One region of the Streptomyces sp. NPDC090022 genome, then DNA from elsewhere that is predicted to be linked to it. Evidence: riboswitches for the same ligand, from Rfam matches in the RefSeq annotation. Region 1 holds a riboswitch; the other holds the start of a gene.
What was found. A riboswitch is a leader RNA that binds a small molecule or an ion and turns the genes downstream of it on or off. The one in region 1 is predicted to bind S-adenosylmethionine.

Region 1 (7,150 bases):
ACGTGCTCTGCCCGTGCCACCAGTCCACCTTCGACCTCTCCGACGGCGCCCGTGTCATCTTCGGCCCGGCCGGTCACGCGCTTCCGCAGCTGCGGATCGGCGTGAACCAAGAAGGCTTCCTCGAGGCGCTCGGCGACTTCGAAGAGCCCGTCGGTCCTGCATTCTGGGAGCGCGGATGAGCACTGCCACCGATACGAAGCGCAAAGCGCCGGCCGGGGAGCGCGTAGCCGACTGGGCGGACGGCCGCCTGGGCATCTACAGCCTCGCCAAGGCCAACATGCGCAAGATCTTCCCGGACCACTGGTCCTTCATGCTGGGTGAGATCTGCCTCTACAGCTTCATCATCATCATCCTCACGGGTGTGTACCTGACGCTGTTCTTCCACCCGAGCATGAACGAGGTCGAGTACCACGGCTCGTACGTGCCGATGCAGGGCGTGCTGATGTCCGAGGCCTTCGCCTCGACGCTCGACATCAGCTTCGACGTCCGCGGTGGTCTGCTGATCCGCCAGATCCACCACTGGTCGGCCCTGATCTTCGTCGCGGCGATGATCGTGCACATGATGCGCGTCTTCTTCACCGGCGCGTTCCGCAAGCCGCGCGAGATCAACTGGATCTTCGGCTTCCTGCTGCTGGTCCTCGGCATGTTCACCGGCTTCACCGGTTACTCCCTGCCGGACGACCTGCTCTCGGGCACCGGTGTCCGCTTCATGCAGGGCGCGATCCTGTCCGTGCCGGTCGTCGGCACGTACCTGTCGTTCTTCCTGTTCGGCGGCGAGTTCCCCGGCGGCGACTTCGTCGCCCGGTTCTACTCGGTCCACATCCTGCTGCTGCCCGGCATCATGATGGGCCTGCTGGTGGCCCACCTGATCCTGGTCTTCTACCACAAGCACACCCAGTTCGCGGGCCCCGGCCGCACGAACAACAACGTCGTCGGCATGCCGCTGCTGCCGGTCTACATGGCCAAGGCCGGAGGCTTCTTCTTCCTGGTCTTCGGTGTCATCGCGGCCATCTCGGCGATCGCCTCGATCAACCCGATCTGGGCGCTCGGCCCGTACCGCCCGGACCACGTGTCCACCGGTGCGCAGCCCGACTGGTACATGGGTATGCCGGAAGGCCTCATCCGTGCCATGCCCGGCTGGGAGATCAACCTCTGGGGTCACACGCTGGTGCTCGGCGTGTTCATCCCGCTGGTCCTCTTCCCGCTGGTGCTCGGCTCGATCGCGGTGTGGCCGTTCATCGAGTCCTGGGTCACCGGCGACAAGCGCGAGCACCACATCCTGGACCGCCCGCGCAACGCCCCGACGCGTACGGCCTTCGGTGTCGCCTGGATCGCGGAGTACATCGTGCTCCTGATCGGCGGCGGCAACGACATGTTCGCGCAGTACTTCCACCTCTCGATCAACGCGATCACCTGGTTCGTCCGGATCGGCTTCTTCGTCGTCCCGGTCCTCGCGTTCATCGTCACCAAGCGGATCTGCCTCGGCCTCCAGCGCCGGGACCACGACAAGGTGCTGCACGGTCGCGAGACCGGCATCATCAAGCGTCTGCCGCACGGTGAGTTCGTCGAGATCCACGAGCCGCTGCCGCAGGGCCAGCTGCACACGCTGACCGCGCACGAGCAGTACAAGCCGCTCGAGATCGGCCCGACGGTCGACGAGAACGGTGTCGAGCGCAAGGTCGGCGCCATGGAGAAGCTCCGCGCGAAGCTCAGCAAGGGCTTCTACGCCGAGGGCAACCAGATTCCGAAGCCCACGGTGGAGGAGTACAAGGAGATCCAGAGCGGCCACGGCCACCACTGATCTCCGGCCGCCCGGTCCGGCCGAAAACTGATCGCCACGGCAAGAGCCCCGTCCAGTGTCTGGACGGGGCTCTTCGCCGTCCGTGGAGCTGGATAGGCTGGGATCCTTCCCATCGGCATCTGTGGACCCTGGAGCGGACCATGAACGTTGTGACCCCGGCAGGCGGCGACAGCGTGGCGGCCCGTTCCTGGCCGGGCCTCCTGGACGCGCTGCTCTCCGGCCGGAACCTGGCCGTGGACGACACGGCCTGGGCGATGGACAAGATCATGCGGGGTGAGGCGACGGACGCCCAGATCGCCGGTTTCCTGGTGGCCCTGCGGGCCAAGGGGGAGACGGTGGACGAGATCAACGGTCTCGTGCGCACCATGTACGAACACGCCAATCTCATCGAGGTGCCGGGCCGGACGGTGGACATCGTCGGCACCGGCGGTGACGGCGCGAAGACCGTCAACATCTCGACGATGTCGGCCGTCGTGGTCGCGGGTACGGGCGCCAAGGTGGTCAAGCACGGCAACCGGGCCGCCTCCTCGTCGAGCGGGGCCTCGGACGTGCTGGAGAAGCTCGGCGTCAACCTGGACCTGTCCCCCCAGCGGGTCGCGGCGGTCGCCGAGGAGGCGGGCATCACCATGTGCTTCGCCGTGAAGTTCCACCCGGCCCTGCGGCACGTGGCCGCCGCCCGCCGGGAGCTGGGCATCCGCACCACGTTCAACGTCCTGGGCCCGCTGACGAATCCGGCCAAGGTGCGCTCCCAGGCGACGGGTGTCGCCGACCCCCGGATGGCGCCGATCGTCGCGGGCGTGCTGGCCGAGCGCGGCTCCTCGGCGCTGGTCTTCCGCGGCGACGACGGCCTGGACGAGCTGACCACGACGGCGACCTCGCGGGTGTGGTGGGTCCGCGACGGCAAGGTCACCGAGCAGTCCTTCGACCCGCGTGACGTGGGCATCTCCCTGGTCGACGTCTCCGCCCTGGCCGGCGGGGACCCCTCGTACAACGCGGACGTGGCCCGCCGGCTGCTGGCCGGCGAGACGGGCCCGGTGCGCGACGCGGTGCTGCTGAACTCGGCGGCGGCCCTGGTGGCCCTGGACCCGGGCCCGGGCACCCTGGAGGAGCAGCTGCGGGCCGGTATCGAGCGGGCGGCCGAGTCGGTGGACTCGGGCGCGGCCAGGGCGGTCCTGGAGCGCTGGGTGAACGTCAGCAACGCGTAGCCCCCCGGAGGGTGTGACGGCGCGACGGCTCGAAACGGGTGGCCCCGGTCCAGCATGCGGACCGGGGTCTTGCCGTTCCGCGTGCGTATGGCAGGATGCTCACCAGGTCACGAGTGACAGCGTCAAGGCCCCGGCTCGCTGTCCGGCAACCCTCCTTCCGTGGCGGGGTGCCCCGGGTGATGACCAGGTCGCAGGCAGCAGGGCCTGCGGCAAGCGCGGATCCCTCGACACCAGGGGTCCTGGTCTCTCGAGGAGCGTTTTCCGTGAGCAAGCGAATGCGATAGGGCGACTCACGCCCCTTCTTCCCCCCTCGGATCCGGGCCACTTCGGCGTACCCGCGTACTCACGTGCTCACGTACCGGTGTACGGACGTACCGGCTCGACGCCCCCCCCGCGCTCCGAGGCATCCCGTACCCCGGACGGCCCCGCGCCGTACCCGCGTACGGGCGATCCGCCGAAGCCATTCAGCCCTGCCGCCGGGAGATTCCGCCATGTCCGCTGCCGCCCACGCCACCCACGCCACCCACGCCACCCACGTCACCGCCGGCACCGGCTGTGCCGAGCCGCTGCCCGTCCTCGGCCGGGACGTCACCGTGCCGCTCGTCACCGGGGGCGAGGTCACGTACGCCGCGCTCGACTACGCCGCCAGCGCCCCCGCCCTCCAGCGGGTCTGGGACGACGTCGCCGGCTACGCCCCGTACTACGGCAGCGTGCACCGGGGGGCCGGCTACCTCTCGCAGCTGTCCACCGACCTGTTCGAGGCCAGCCGCGCCACCGTCGCCGAGTTCCTCGGCTGCCGCCCCACCGACCAGGTGGTCTTCACCCGGTCCACCACGGACTCGCTGAACCTCCTGGCGCGGGCGCTCCCCGCGGACTGCCGGGTCTTCGTCTTCGAGACCGAGCACCACGCCTCCCTGCTGCCGTGGGGCGACGCGCAGGTCACGTACCTCGACGCCCCGCGGACCCCGGCGCAGGCCGTCGAGACCCTGGAGCGGGCGCTGGCCGCCCGCGCCCCCTACGGCCCCGCGCTGGTCTGTGTCACCGGTGCCAGCAATGTCACCGGTGAACTGTGGCCGGTCAAGGAACTCGCCGCCGCGGCGCACGCCCACGGCGCGCGGATCGTCCTGGACGCCGCCCAGCTCGCCCCGCACCACCCGGTCTCGGTGACCGAACTGGACGTGGACTGGGTCGCGTTCTCCGGGCACAAGCTGTACGCGCCCTTCGGCTCCGGCGTCCTGGCCGGCCGCGCCGACTGGCTCCAGCAGGCCGAGCCGTACCTGGCCGGCGGCGGCGCCTCGCGCACGGTCTCGCGCCGTACGGACGGCGGGGTCGACGTGGAGTGGCACACCACCGCGGCCCGCCACGAGGCCGGTTCGCCCAACGTCATCGGCGTCTACTCCATCGCCTCCGCCTGCAAGGCGCTCACCGAGGCCGGCTTCGACGCGCTCGTCGCCCGCGAGGAGCGGCTGATCGCCGCGGTTCGCGCCGGGCTGGCCGAGGTGCCCGAGGTCCGTGTGCTGTCCCTGTTCGGTGACGACGCGCCGCGGGTCGGCGTCATCTCCTTCGTGGTGGACGGCTGGAACAGCTCGCACTTCGCCGCCGCGCTCTCCGCCGAGTACGGCATCGGCGTCCGCGACGGCCTCTTCTGCGCCCACCCGCTGGTGCGCACGCTGCTGGGCGGCGCCCCGCAGGAGCCGGGCGAGTGCGGCGCCCCGGAGGCGGCCCCGGACGGGAGGTCGCTGAACGCCATCCGCGTCAGCTTCGGCGCGGGCACCCCGGACGAGCACGTGGAGCGGTTCGTGGGCGCGGTGAAGGAACTGGTCACGCATGGCGCCAAGTGGCAGTACCGGACCCAGGAGGGCCGCTGCGTCCCGGCCGTGTGACACACCGTCCGGGCAACGGGCCGGCCGGGACTGCTGTCCCGGCCGGGGGAGGGGCTGCCGGGGCTCTGACCGTCCCGACCGGGCCCGCCCCGGCCAGGGGCTACGCGTCGAGGCCGATCGCGAACGCCGCTTCCAGGTCGTGCTGGGAGTACGTACGGAACGCCACGTGCGTGTCGGTGGCCTCCACGCCCGGGATCTTGCTGATGCGGCCCGGGATGATGTCCGCCAGGTTCTCGTGGCGGGCCACGCGCACGAGGGCGATCAGGTCGTACGTACCGGTGACGGAGTAGACCTCGCTGACGCTGTCCAGCGCGGCGATCGACTCGGCGATCTCGGGGATGCGGTCCACGCTGGTCTTGATGAGCACGATCGCGGTGATCACGGCTGGCTGTCTCCCTCGGTGGCCGTCGCTGGTCGCTTCACTCTAGTCGTACGCCGGTAGCGCGCCCACGCCCCCAGGAATCCCAGCGAGAACCCCACCACGTGCGCCAGGTACGCCACGCCCGGCCCGCTGCCCGCGCGGTGCGCCGCCAGCCACTGCAGGGCGAACCAGGCCAGCAGCACGAGCCACGCCGGGAAGCGCAGCGGCAGGAACAGCAGGAACGGGAACAGCGTCGTCACCCGGGCACGCGGGAAGAGGCAGAGGAAGGCGCCGAGCACCGCCGAGATCGCACCCGAGGCGCCCACCAGCGTCTCCGGGGAGGCGGCGTGCGCGGCCGCGTACGCCACCAGCGCGAGGTAGCCGGTGACCACGTAGAAGCCGAGGAAGACCGTCCGGCCCATCCGCTCCTCCGCCATCGTGCCGAAGACGTAGAGGAAGAGCATGTTGCCCAGCAGGTGCAGCCAGCTGCCGTGGACGAACAGGGCGGTCAGCGGGGTGAGCAGGGTCCGCGCCTCGGGCGGGAAGAGCTCGGCCGGGACCACCCCCCAGTGGCGGAAGTACGCCGTGCCCGAGGCCAGGAGCTGCTCGCCGGTCCCGTAGGAGGGGTTCAGGCCCGAGGCCGGTCCGAGGAGGAAGACCACGCAGCAGGCGGCGATCAGCACGTGGGTCACGGTGACGCCGGCGGGTCTTACGATCATGGGACAGAGCATGGCGCACCGGGCGGAGGCGGTCAGCTCGCCTCGCCGCCGTCCCGGATCCGGGAGGGGCCCCACCCGCCATGCCCGCAGGCCGTAGGGTTACGTGCTGCCGCACCATCGAGGTTTTAATTGAACGAGCGACGAAGGAGTGAGGACGGCCGATGACGGTTCCCCTGCCGACCGCCACCACCCGGTGGCGCTGCACCTTGTGCGGCAACCTCACACGGTTCGACGTCACCCGTTCGTCGAAGGTCGTCGAGTACGTCCACCTGGACCTCGCCGGGGAGGCCAAGGTCGAGGAGTGCGAGGTGGTCAATGAGACCATCGAATCGGTGCGCTGCCGCTGGTGCGACGCGGTGGACCGGATCGAACTCGTGGACAGGCCGGGCGCGGACTCCTGACGGAGCCGGCGCCCGAAGGTAAGAAGCTGACGGTAGGGGTGACGGATCGTGGAGCCAGCAAGCGGCGCTGAGCCGGCCGACGCGGCCGGCGACGCCGCCGAGGTGCTCGACCGCCCGCTGCCCGAAGGCGTACGGCGCCGGGTCGTCGCGCTCGTCTCGGACGCGTTCGGCGGGCTGACCGTCGCCGATCTGCCGTCGCAGCTGCGCCAGTACGCCCGGTTCACGCCCACCCGGCGGGCCAAGTTCGCCGGGAACGCCATGGCCGCCGCCGTGGAGACGGACGCCGTCTTCCGTTCGCGCGTCGCCGAGAAGCTCCGCGAGGCCCAGCCCGACCTCACCGGGGCCCTGGAGACCGGTGCGCCGCCGGCCGCCGCGGACCCGCTCGACGTGGCGGCCGCCGCGTACGTCCTGCGGCCGGTCGGCTGGGTCAAGCTGGTGGCCGCCGCGGGCGAGGAGGCACAGCGCGCCGACGCCGAGCGGGTGGGCGAGGAGACCCAGCGCGAGCTGGAGCGGCTGCGCGAGGAGCTGGCCCACGTACGGGAGCAGCAGCGCACCGGCGGCGAGCAGCTGCGGACCGAGCTGGAGGCCGTGCGCAAGGAAGCGGAATCGCTTCAGCGCAAGCTCCGCAGCGCCTTGAACGACGTGAAGCGGGGCGAGGCCGCCCTGCGGAAGGTCACCGCGGAGACCGACGGCATCAGGGCGGAGGCCGCCGGACAGGTCGCCGCCGCCGAGAGCGAGTCGCGGCGGCTGAAGTCCCGGCTGGCGGAGGCCGAGGCGGCA
Region 2 (7,150 bases), on a different contig from region 1:
CGGCGGGCGGGCGCGCCTGGCAGCCCCGGACGTGGGCGGACCTGGAGGCGGCCGCGAAGAAGCTGAAGGCCGCGAACGTCCCGACCCCCTTCGCGCTGCCGCTGGGCCGCGAGGAGGCGCAGGCCGAGACCATGATGTGGCTGCTCGCGGGCGGCGGTGGCTACACCGACGGCGAGGAGTCGTACGCGATCGACTCCCCCGAGAACGTCAAGACCCTCGAGTTCCTGCGCGACAAGCTGGTCGGACAGGGCCTGACCGGCCCCGTCGAGCCGGCCCGCCTCGACCGCCAGGCCGCGTTCGACGCCTTCGCCAGGGGCGAGGTCGGGATGCTCAACGGGCACCCGACGCTGATGAAGCAGGCCGCGGCCAAGGGGATCAGGTTCGGCATGGTCGAGCTGCCGACGGTCGACGGCGCCGACAAGCCGACGATGGGCGTCGCCGACTGGATGATGGCGTTCAAGGGCGCGCACCGGAAGGAGTCCGGCAAGTTCCTGGACTTCGTGTACGAGGCGAAGAACCAGACCACGTTCACCAGCGCCTACGACCTGCTGCCGGTCACGAGCAGCGGCTTCCGCGCGGTGAACGCCAGCACCGGCGGCGGCAGCACCCCGCTGAAGACCTTCCTCCAGGCCCTGCCGGGCTCGCGGCTCTACCCGGCGGGCAAGAACTCGTGGCCGGGCGTGAGCGAGAGCATCAAGCAGAACATCGGCAAGGCGGTCGCCCCGGGCGGCCAGCCGTCCCGCACGCTGGGCGAGATCGCCACGTCGGCCCGCGCGGACGACGCCAACTGAGCCCCACGGGGCCGGACCCTCCGGCCCCCGGGCCCGGGGCGCCGGTACGGCTGTCCGGGCCCGGGGAGGGCTGTCGGAGCCCGGCGTTAATGTGGCCGTATGACGGACGACGCGCAGCTGACGGCGACCGAGGCCGCCGTGCTCGCGTACGAGGCGCGCACCTGGCCGGGTCCCGGTGCCAAGGAACGGGCGATACGCGAGGGACTGGGGCTGACCCCGGTCCGCTACTACCAGCTGCTCAACGCGCTGATGGACGACCCGCGCGCCCTCGCGCACGCCCCCGGCACGGTGAACCGCCTGCGCCGCATCCGCGAGGCCCAGCGCGCCCGCCGGTAGCGGTGCGCCCGCCGGGCCCGTCCCGGCCCCTCGCCGAAGGCCGGCCTCCGGCGCGGCCCGGGTGGGCCCCGGTCCTTCTGCCAAGGGCTGGGCGGGTGGCGGGCGGCGCCGGTAGGGTCGTAGCCATGGGGAGCAGCCATCCGCACGACCTGCCGAACCATCTGCCGGTGCCCGCCACCGCCGCGGGACGCGAGGGACTCCAGGCCCTCTTCCGCGCACCACGCCGTTCCGTGGTGGCGCTCGACTTCGACGGCACCCTCGCCGACATCGTCCCCGACCCCGACCAGGCCCGCGCCCACCCCGACGCCGTCCCCGCCCTGTCCGCGCTCGCGCCGCGGGTGGCGGCCGTCGCCGTGGTCACCGGCCGGCCGGCCGGGGTCGCCGTCCGCTACGGCGGCTTCGCGGGCGTGCCGGGCCTGGAACACCTGGTGGTCCTCGGCCACTACGGGGCCGAGCGGTGGGACGCGGTCAGCGGCATCGTCCACACCCCCGCCGAACACCCGGGCGTCGCCGCCGTGCGCGCCGAACTGCCCGGGTTCCTGGACTCCATCGGCGCGTGGCGGGGCACCTGGATCGAGGAGAAGGGCCGGGCGCTGGCCGTCCACACGCGCCGCGCCGAGGACCCGGCAGCCGCCTTCGAGGCGCTGCGGGAGCCCCTCTCCGAGCTGGCGCAGGCCCACGGGCTCATCGTGGAGCCCGGCCGGGCCGTCCTCGAACTGCGCCCGCCGGGCATGGACAAGGGCGTCGCGCTCACCGAGTACCTGGACGAGACCGGCGCCGGGGCCGTCCTGTACGCGGGCGACGACCTCGGCGACCTCGCCGCCTACGCGGCGGTCGAGAAGCGCCGTACGGACGGCCTGCCCGGCCTCCTGGTGTGCAGCGGCTCCGCGGAGGTCCCGGAACTGGCCGCCCGCGCCGACCTGGTGCTGTCGGGCCCGGGCGAAGTGGCGTCGTTCCTCGCCGCCCTCGCCGAGGAACTGCGCACCCGCGACGGCGACCCGGCCTAGGCAACCGGGGCCAGGGCCGGACAGACCTGCGCCGGACCGGCCCTAGCCCCGGCGCGGGCCGCTCTCGCGGACGTCCGCCAGCTGGGACCGGAACCACGCGGCCGGCGGGAGGGACGTCGCCTTCTCCGCCAGGCGGCGGGTGCGGGCCGTGCGTTCCTCCTCCGGCATCGACAGGGCGTCGTGCAGGGCGTCCGCCGTTTCCGAGATGTCGTACGGGTTCACCGTCAACGCGTCGGCGCGCAGTTCCTCGTACGCCCCCGCGCCCCGCGACAGCACCAGCGCGCAGCCCGCGTCCGAGACCACCGGGATCTCCTTGGCCACCAGGTTCATGCCGTCGGCCACCGGGTTGATCAGGGCCACGTCCGCCAGCCGGTACGCCGCCAGCGAGCGTGCGAAGTCGTCCTTGACGTAGAGGTGCACCGGATGCCAGTCCTCCGTCGCGAACTCGGCGTTGATCTCCTCGGCCAGCTCGCCCACCCGCGCCGTGTAGTCGCGGTAGACCTGCAGGTCCTGCCGCGAGGGGTACGCGAAGACGAAGTGGACGACCTGCCCCCGCCACTGCGGGTAGACCTCCAGCAGCTCCCGGAACGCGAGCAGCCCGCGCACCACGTTCTTCGACAGCTCCGTGCGGTCCACGCGCACGATCGTGCGGCAGCCGCCCGCCTCCGCCCGCAGGGCCGCCAGGCGCTCGTCGACCTCCGGCCGGCCGGCCAGCGCCCGCAGGTCCTCGCCGTCCACACCCAGCGGGTACGCCACCACGTCCGCCCGCTTGTGGCGCGGCGCCGAGCGCCGCACCTGCGTGACGTACCGCTCCTGCGGGCCGGCGGAGAAGTGCGGGTCGGCGATCCCGGTGGCGTCGTCGAGGTGGCACGCGGCCAGGAACCGGTTCGCCCATCCCCAGGTGTGGAAACCGACGACGTCCGCGCCGAGCATGCCCCACAGCAGCTCGGCGCGGATCTCGTCGGGCAGCATGTCCAGCTGGTCGGCCGAGGCCCACGGGGTGTGCGAGAAGTGGCCGATCCGCAGGTCGGGGCGCAGGGTGCGGAGCTGGTTGGGGACCAGGGCCAGGTGGTAGTCCTGCACGAGCACGGCCGCGCCCTCGGCCGCCTCCTCGGCCAGCGCCTCGGCGAAGGCCCGGTTGTAGGCGACGTAGGAGTCCCACCGGTGCCGGAAGGCGGTGTCGAAGACCGGCTCGCGCGGGATGTCGAACAGGCCGTGGTGGGTGAACCACAGCACCGAGTTCGCGATGCCGTTGTACGCGTCGTGGTAGACGGCGGGATCGATGTCCAGCATCCGGACGCCTGGTTCGGAAACGCCCCGGCGGACCGCCTCGCGGTCGGCGTCGGAGAGGGCCGCGCAGATCCACAGCGCCTCCGGCTGCTCCGCGAGGGCGGCGGAGAGACCGGAGACGAGACCGCCGCCGCCGCGCCGGGCGTCGAGGGTGCCGTCGGGGGCGAGGGCGTACGTGAGCGGGCCGCGGTTGGCGGCGACGAGTACCTGGGAAGCCATGCGGCCAACCTAGCCGGGGCCGCTCCCGCTCAAACGTCCGTACCGCAGCCCGCGCCGCGGCGAGACCAACGCCACTCCCGGCCGGTCGGCCGCGGGGTCAGGGGGGTCACGGGGGTCAGGGGGGTCCGCGACGTCGCCCGCGCTCACGCCACGCGGTGCGGCGCGTACTCCTCGATGTCGAGCATCGGCGGCCGCTCCTGCGTGTCCACCGGGTACGTGTGCGGTACGAAGCCCTCCGGTCCGCGCTCGAACTGCGTCAGCTCCGGCCGTACGGCGGGGTACCCCCGGCGCTGGCCGGGGGAGTGCCCGGGCGAGAGCCGCAGCTGCGCCGTGCGGTAGATCGCGGCCGCCATCCGGCCCAGCGCCAGGCCGTCCTGGTGCCGGTGCAGCCGTACGCCCACGTCCACCTGGGCCAGGGCGTCCAGGCCCACCGTGTGCAGGGCGTCGACCAGCAGGCCCAGCTCCACGCCGTAGCCGACGGGGAAGGGCAGCCGCTCCAGCAGGGAGCGGCGCACGGCGTACTCGCCGCCCAGCGGCTGGACGAAGCCGGCCAGCCGCGGCCAGTGCAGGTTCAGCAGCGGGCGCGCGACCAGCTCGGTCACCCGGCCGCCCTGCTCGCCCCGGCCGGGGGTCGTGCCGGGTCCCGCGCCGAGCGGGCGGTCGTACATCGCCTTGACGAACTGCACGTCCGGCTCGGTCAGCAGCGGGCCCACGATCCCCGACACGAACACCGACGAGAAGTCGCGCAGGTCGGCGTCGACGAAGCAGACGATGTCGCCGCTCGTCACCAGCAGCGAGCGCCACAGCACCTCGCCCTTGCCCGGCAGCGCCGGGATCCGCGGCAGTATCGCGTCGCGGTGCACCACCCGGGCGCCGGCCGCGGCGGCCACCTTCGCGGTGCCGTCGCTCGAGCCCGAGTCGACCACCACCAGCTCGTCCACCAGAGGGAAGGGCAGTGCCTCGATGAGGTCCCGCCGGATCGTCTCCACGATCGCCCCGACCGTGGCCTCCTCGTCCAGCGCGGGCAGCACCACGCTGACCGTCGTCCCGGCTGCCCGTTTCGCGGAAACCAGCTGGTCGAGCGGTCGGTCGGCGGCGGCCCAGGAGCGGTCGGCCAGCCAGCGCTCCACCTCTTCCAGCACCTTCAGCACTCCCCGGTGTGATCCATCTCGCGGATCGGACGGCTGTCTCAACGGCCCGACCCTTCAGTTACAGTCTTGAACAACGCGAAGGACCCTCGCACGTCGGGGGCCCTCGTGCACAAACGCCCGGACCCGCGCCTAGGAGCGCGACGCCCGGTGCCATACCGCTCATCCAGAGGGGCAGAGGGAAACGGCCCGTTGAAGCCCCGGCAACCCTCCAGTCGGTTCTCGCGACTGCGTACGCAACACGCAGCGAGGTCCCCGGCTAGGGAAGGTGCCAAATCCGTCTCGTGGCGAAGTGCGTCACGAGGAAGATGAGGAGAAAGGGCCTCGCCGTCATGGCTGCACAGACCGCCGGAACCACCACCACCGTCGACCTCGGTCCCGCGACCGCGCTCTCCTGTCGCGAATGCGGTACCCGTTTCGAGCTCGGCCCCATTTTCGCCTGTGCCGAGTGCTTCGGTCCGCTGGAAGTGGCCTACGAGCTCCCGGCCGGTGACCCCGAGGCGCTGCGCGCCGCGATCGAGGCGGGCCCGAACAACATCTGGCGTTACGCGCCGCTGCTGCCCGTCCCCGCCGACGTGGCCGGCAAGCCCAGCCTGAACCCCGGCTTCACCAAGCTCGTCGACGCCGAGAACCTGGCCAAGGAGCTCGGCGTCACCGGCAAGCTCTACGTCAAGGACGACTCCGGCAACCCGACGCACTCCTTCAAGGACCGTGTCGTGGCCATCGCCGTCGAGGCCGCCCGCGCCTTCGGCTTCACCACCCTGTCCTGCTCCTCCACCGGCAACCTGGCCGGCGCCGTCGGCGCCGCCGCCGCCCGCGCCGGTTTCCGCTCCTGCGTGTTCATCCCGCACGACCTGGAGCAGGGCAAGGTCGTCATGGCCGGGGTCTACGGCGGTGACCTGGTCGGCATCGAGGGCAACTACGACGACGTCAACCGCTTCTGCTCCGAGCTCATCGGCGACCCGCTGGGCGAGGGCTGGGGCTTCGTCAACGTCAACCTGCGGCCGTACTACGGCGAGGGCTCCAAGACCCTCGCGTACGAGATCTGCGAGCAGCTCGGCTGGCGGCTGCCCGACCAGATCGTCGTCCCGATCGCGTCCGGCTCGCAGCTGACGAAGATCGACAAGGGGCTGCAGGAGCTCATCAAGCTGGGCCTGGTCGAGGACAAGCCGTACAAGATCTTCGGCGCCCAGGCCGAGGGCTGCTCCCCGGTGTCCACTGCCTTCAAGGCCGGCCAGGACGTGGTCCGCCCGCAGAAGCCGAACACCATCGCCAAGTCGCTGGCCATCGGCAACCCGGCCGACGGCCCCTACGTCCTGGACATCGCGCGCCGCACCGGCGGCTTCGTCGAGGACGTCACCGACGAGCAGGTGGTCGAGGCCATCAAGATCCTCGCGCGGGCCGAGGGCATCTTCGCGGAGACCGCCGGCGGAGTGACCGTCGGCGTGACGAAGAAGCTCATCGAGAACGGTGTCCTGGACCCGTCGTTGACCACCGTGATCCTGAACACCGGTGACGGCCTCAAGACCCTGGAGGCGGTCGCCGCCGACAGCGGCCAGACCGCCACCATCCGCCCGAGCCTGGACGCGTTCCGCGCCGCCGGCCTGGCCTGATCCCCCTCTCCTCTCTCTCCTGCACCACGGAAAGGCGGTAGCGCCATGAGCGTCAACGTCCGTATCCCCACCATCCTGCGCACGTACACCGGCGGCCGGGCCGAGGTCCCCGCCGAGGGCACGACCCTGGCCGAGGTCATCGAGTCCCTGGAGAAGAACCACCCGGGCATCGCCGCGCGCGTCCTGGACGACCAGGGCAAACTGCGCCGGTTCGTGAATGTCTACGTCAACGACGACGACGTGCGCTTCGAGGGCGGTCTGCAGACGGCGACGCCGGACGGCGCGGGCGTTTCGATCATCCCCGCGGTGGCCGGCGGCTGCTGACACGCGCAAGCATCTGAATTGCCCCTTCCGCAAAAGCGGAGGGGGCAATTCTGCTTGCTTGGGCGCGGTAGAGTTGGGGAAGTCCCACGCCCTGTTCTTGCCCGCCGCATATGGCGGCGCCGCGGCATGGTCGACATTGGGTCAATGTGCGCGCGCGGTATGGGGCTTTGGCGCGATATGCCGGGTCCGAGTTGCCCTGGAATATGCCAACTTTTCACTGGATTTCAGCGTATCCGCGTGTCCAGAATTCTCGTCGGAATGACCTGTTGCAGACAGCACTGGTGCAGATACATTCAGCCGCGGTCGAGGCGTTCCGGCGCAAGTTCTGACCCGGGACCGCGAAGTGCGGTCCTGCGCAAGGGCCAGTAATAGGGGAGTTAGGCATGGCTCAGGGCACCGTCAAGTGGTTCAACGCGGAGAAG

Region 2: linked by a shared signal. The riboswitch ahead of thrC (threonine synthase) and the one ahead of ACIPXB_RS12105 (aminotransferase class V-fold PLP-dependent enzyme) in region 1 are both predicted to bind S-adenosylmethionine.

Annotation. Positions count from the first base shown of each region.
Region 1 covers NZ_JBIVFN010000004.1:367,302-374,451, reverse strand. The annotation lists gene ACIPXB_RS12120 (Rieske 2Fe-2S domain-containing protein) at 1-179, shown strand, start outside; gene ACIPXB_RS12115 (cytochrome bc complex cytochrome b subunit) at 176-1,801, shown strand; gene trpD (anthranilate phosphoribosyltransferase) at 1,942-3,006, shown strand; SAM riboswitch class IV at 3,112-3,228, shown strand; gene ACIPXB_RS12105 (aminotransferase class V-fold PLP-dependent enzyme) at 3,498-4,889, shown strand; gene ACIPXB_RS12100 (Lrp/AsnC family transcriptional regulator) at 4,990-5,271, opposite strand; gene ACIPXB_RS12095 (rhomboid family intramembrane serine protease) at 5,268-5,969, opposite strand; gene ACIPXB_RS12090 (hypothetical protein) at 6,131-6,370, shown strand; gene ACIPXB_RS12085 (NYN domain-containing protein) at 6,416-7,150, shown strand, end outside.
Region 2 covers NZ_JBIVFN010000017.1:53,887-61,036, reverse strand. The annotation lists gene ACIPXB_RS25895 (extracellular solute-binding protein) at 1-791, shown strand, start outside; gene ACIPXB_RS25890 (DUF3263 domain-containing protein) at 891-1,127, shown strand; gene otsB (trehalose-phosphatase) at 1,253-2,134, shown strand; gene ACIPXB_RS25880 (trehalose-6-phosphate synthase) at 2,177-3,643, opposite strand; gene ACIPXB_RS25875 (glucosyl-3-phosphoglycerate synthase) at 3,787-4,785, opposite strand; SAM riboswitch class I at 4,951-5,106, shown strand; gene thrC (threonine synthase) at 5,100-6,404, shown strand; gene ACIPXB_RS25865 (MoaD/ThiS family protein) at 6,450-6,728, shown strand; gene ACIPXB_RS25860 (cold-shock protein) at 7,112-7,150, shown strand, end outside.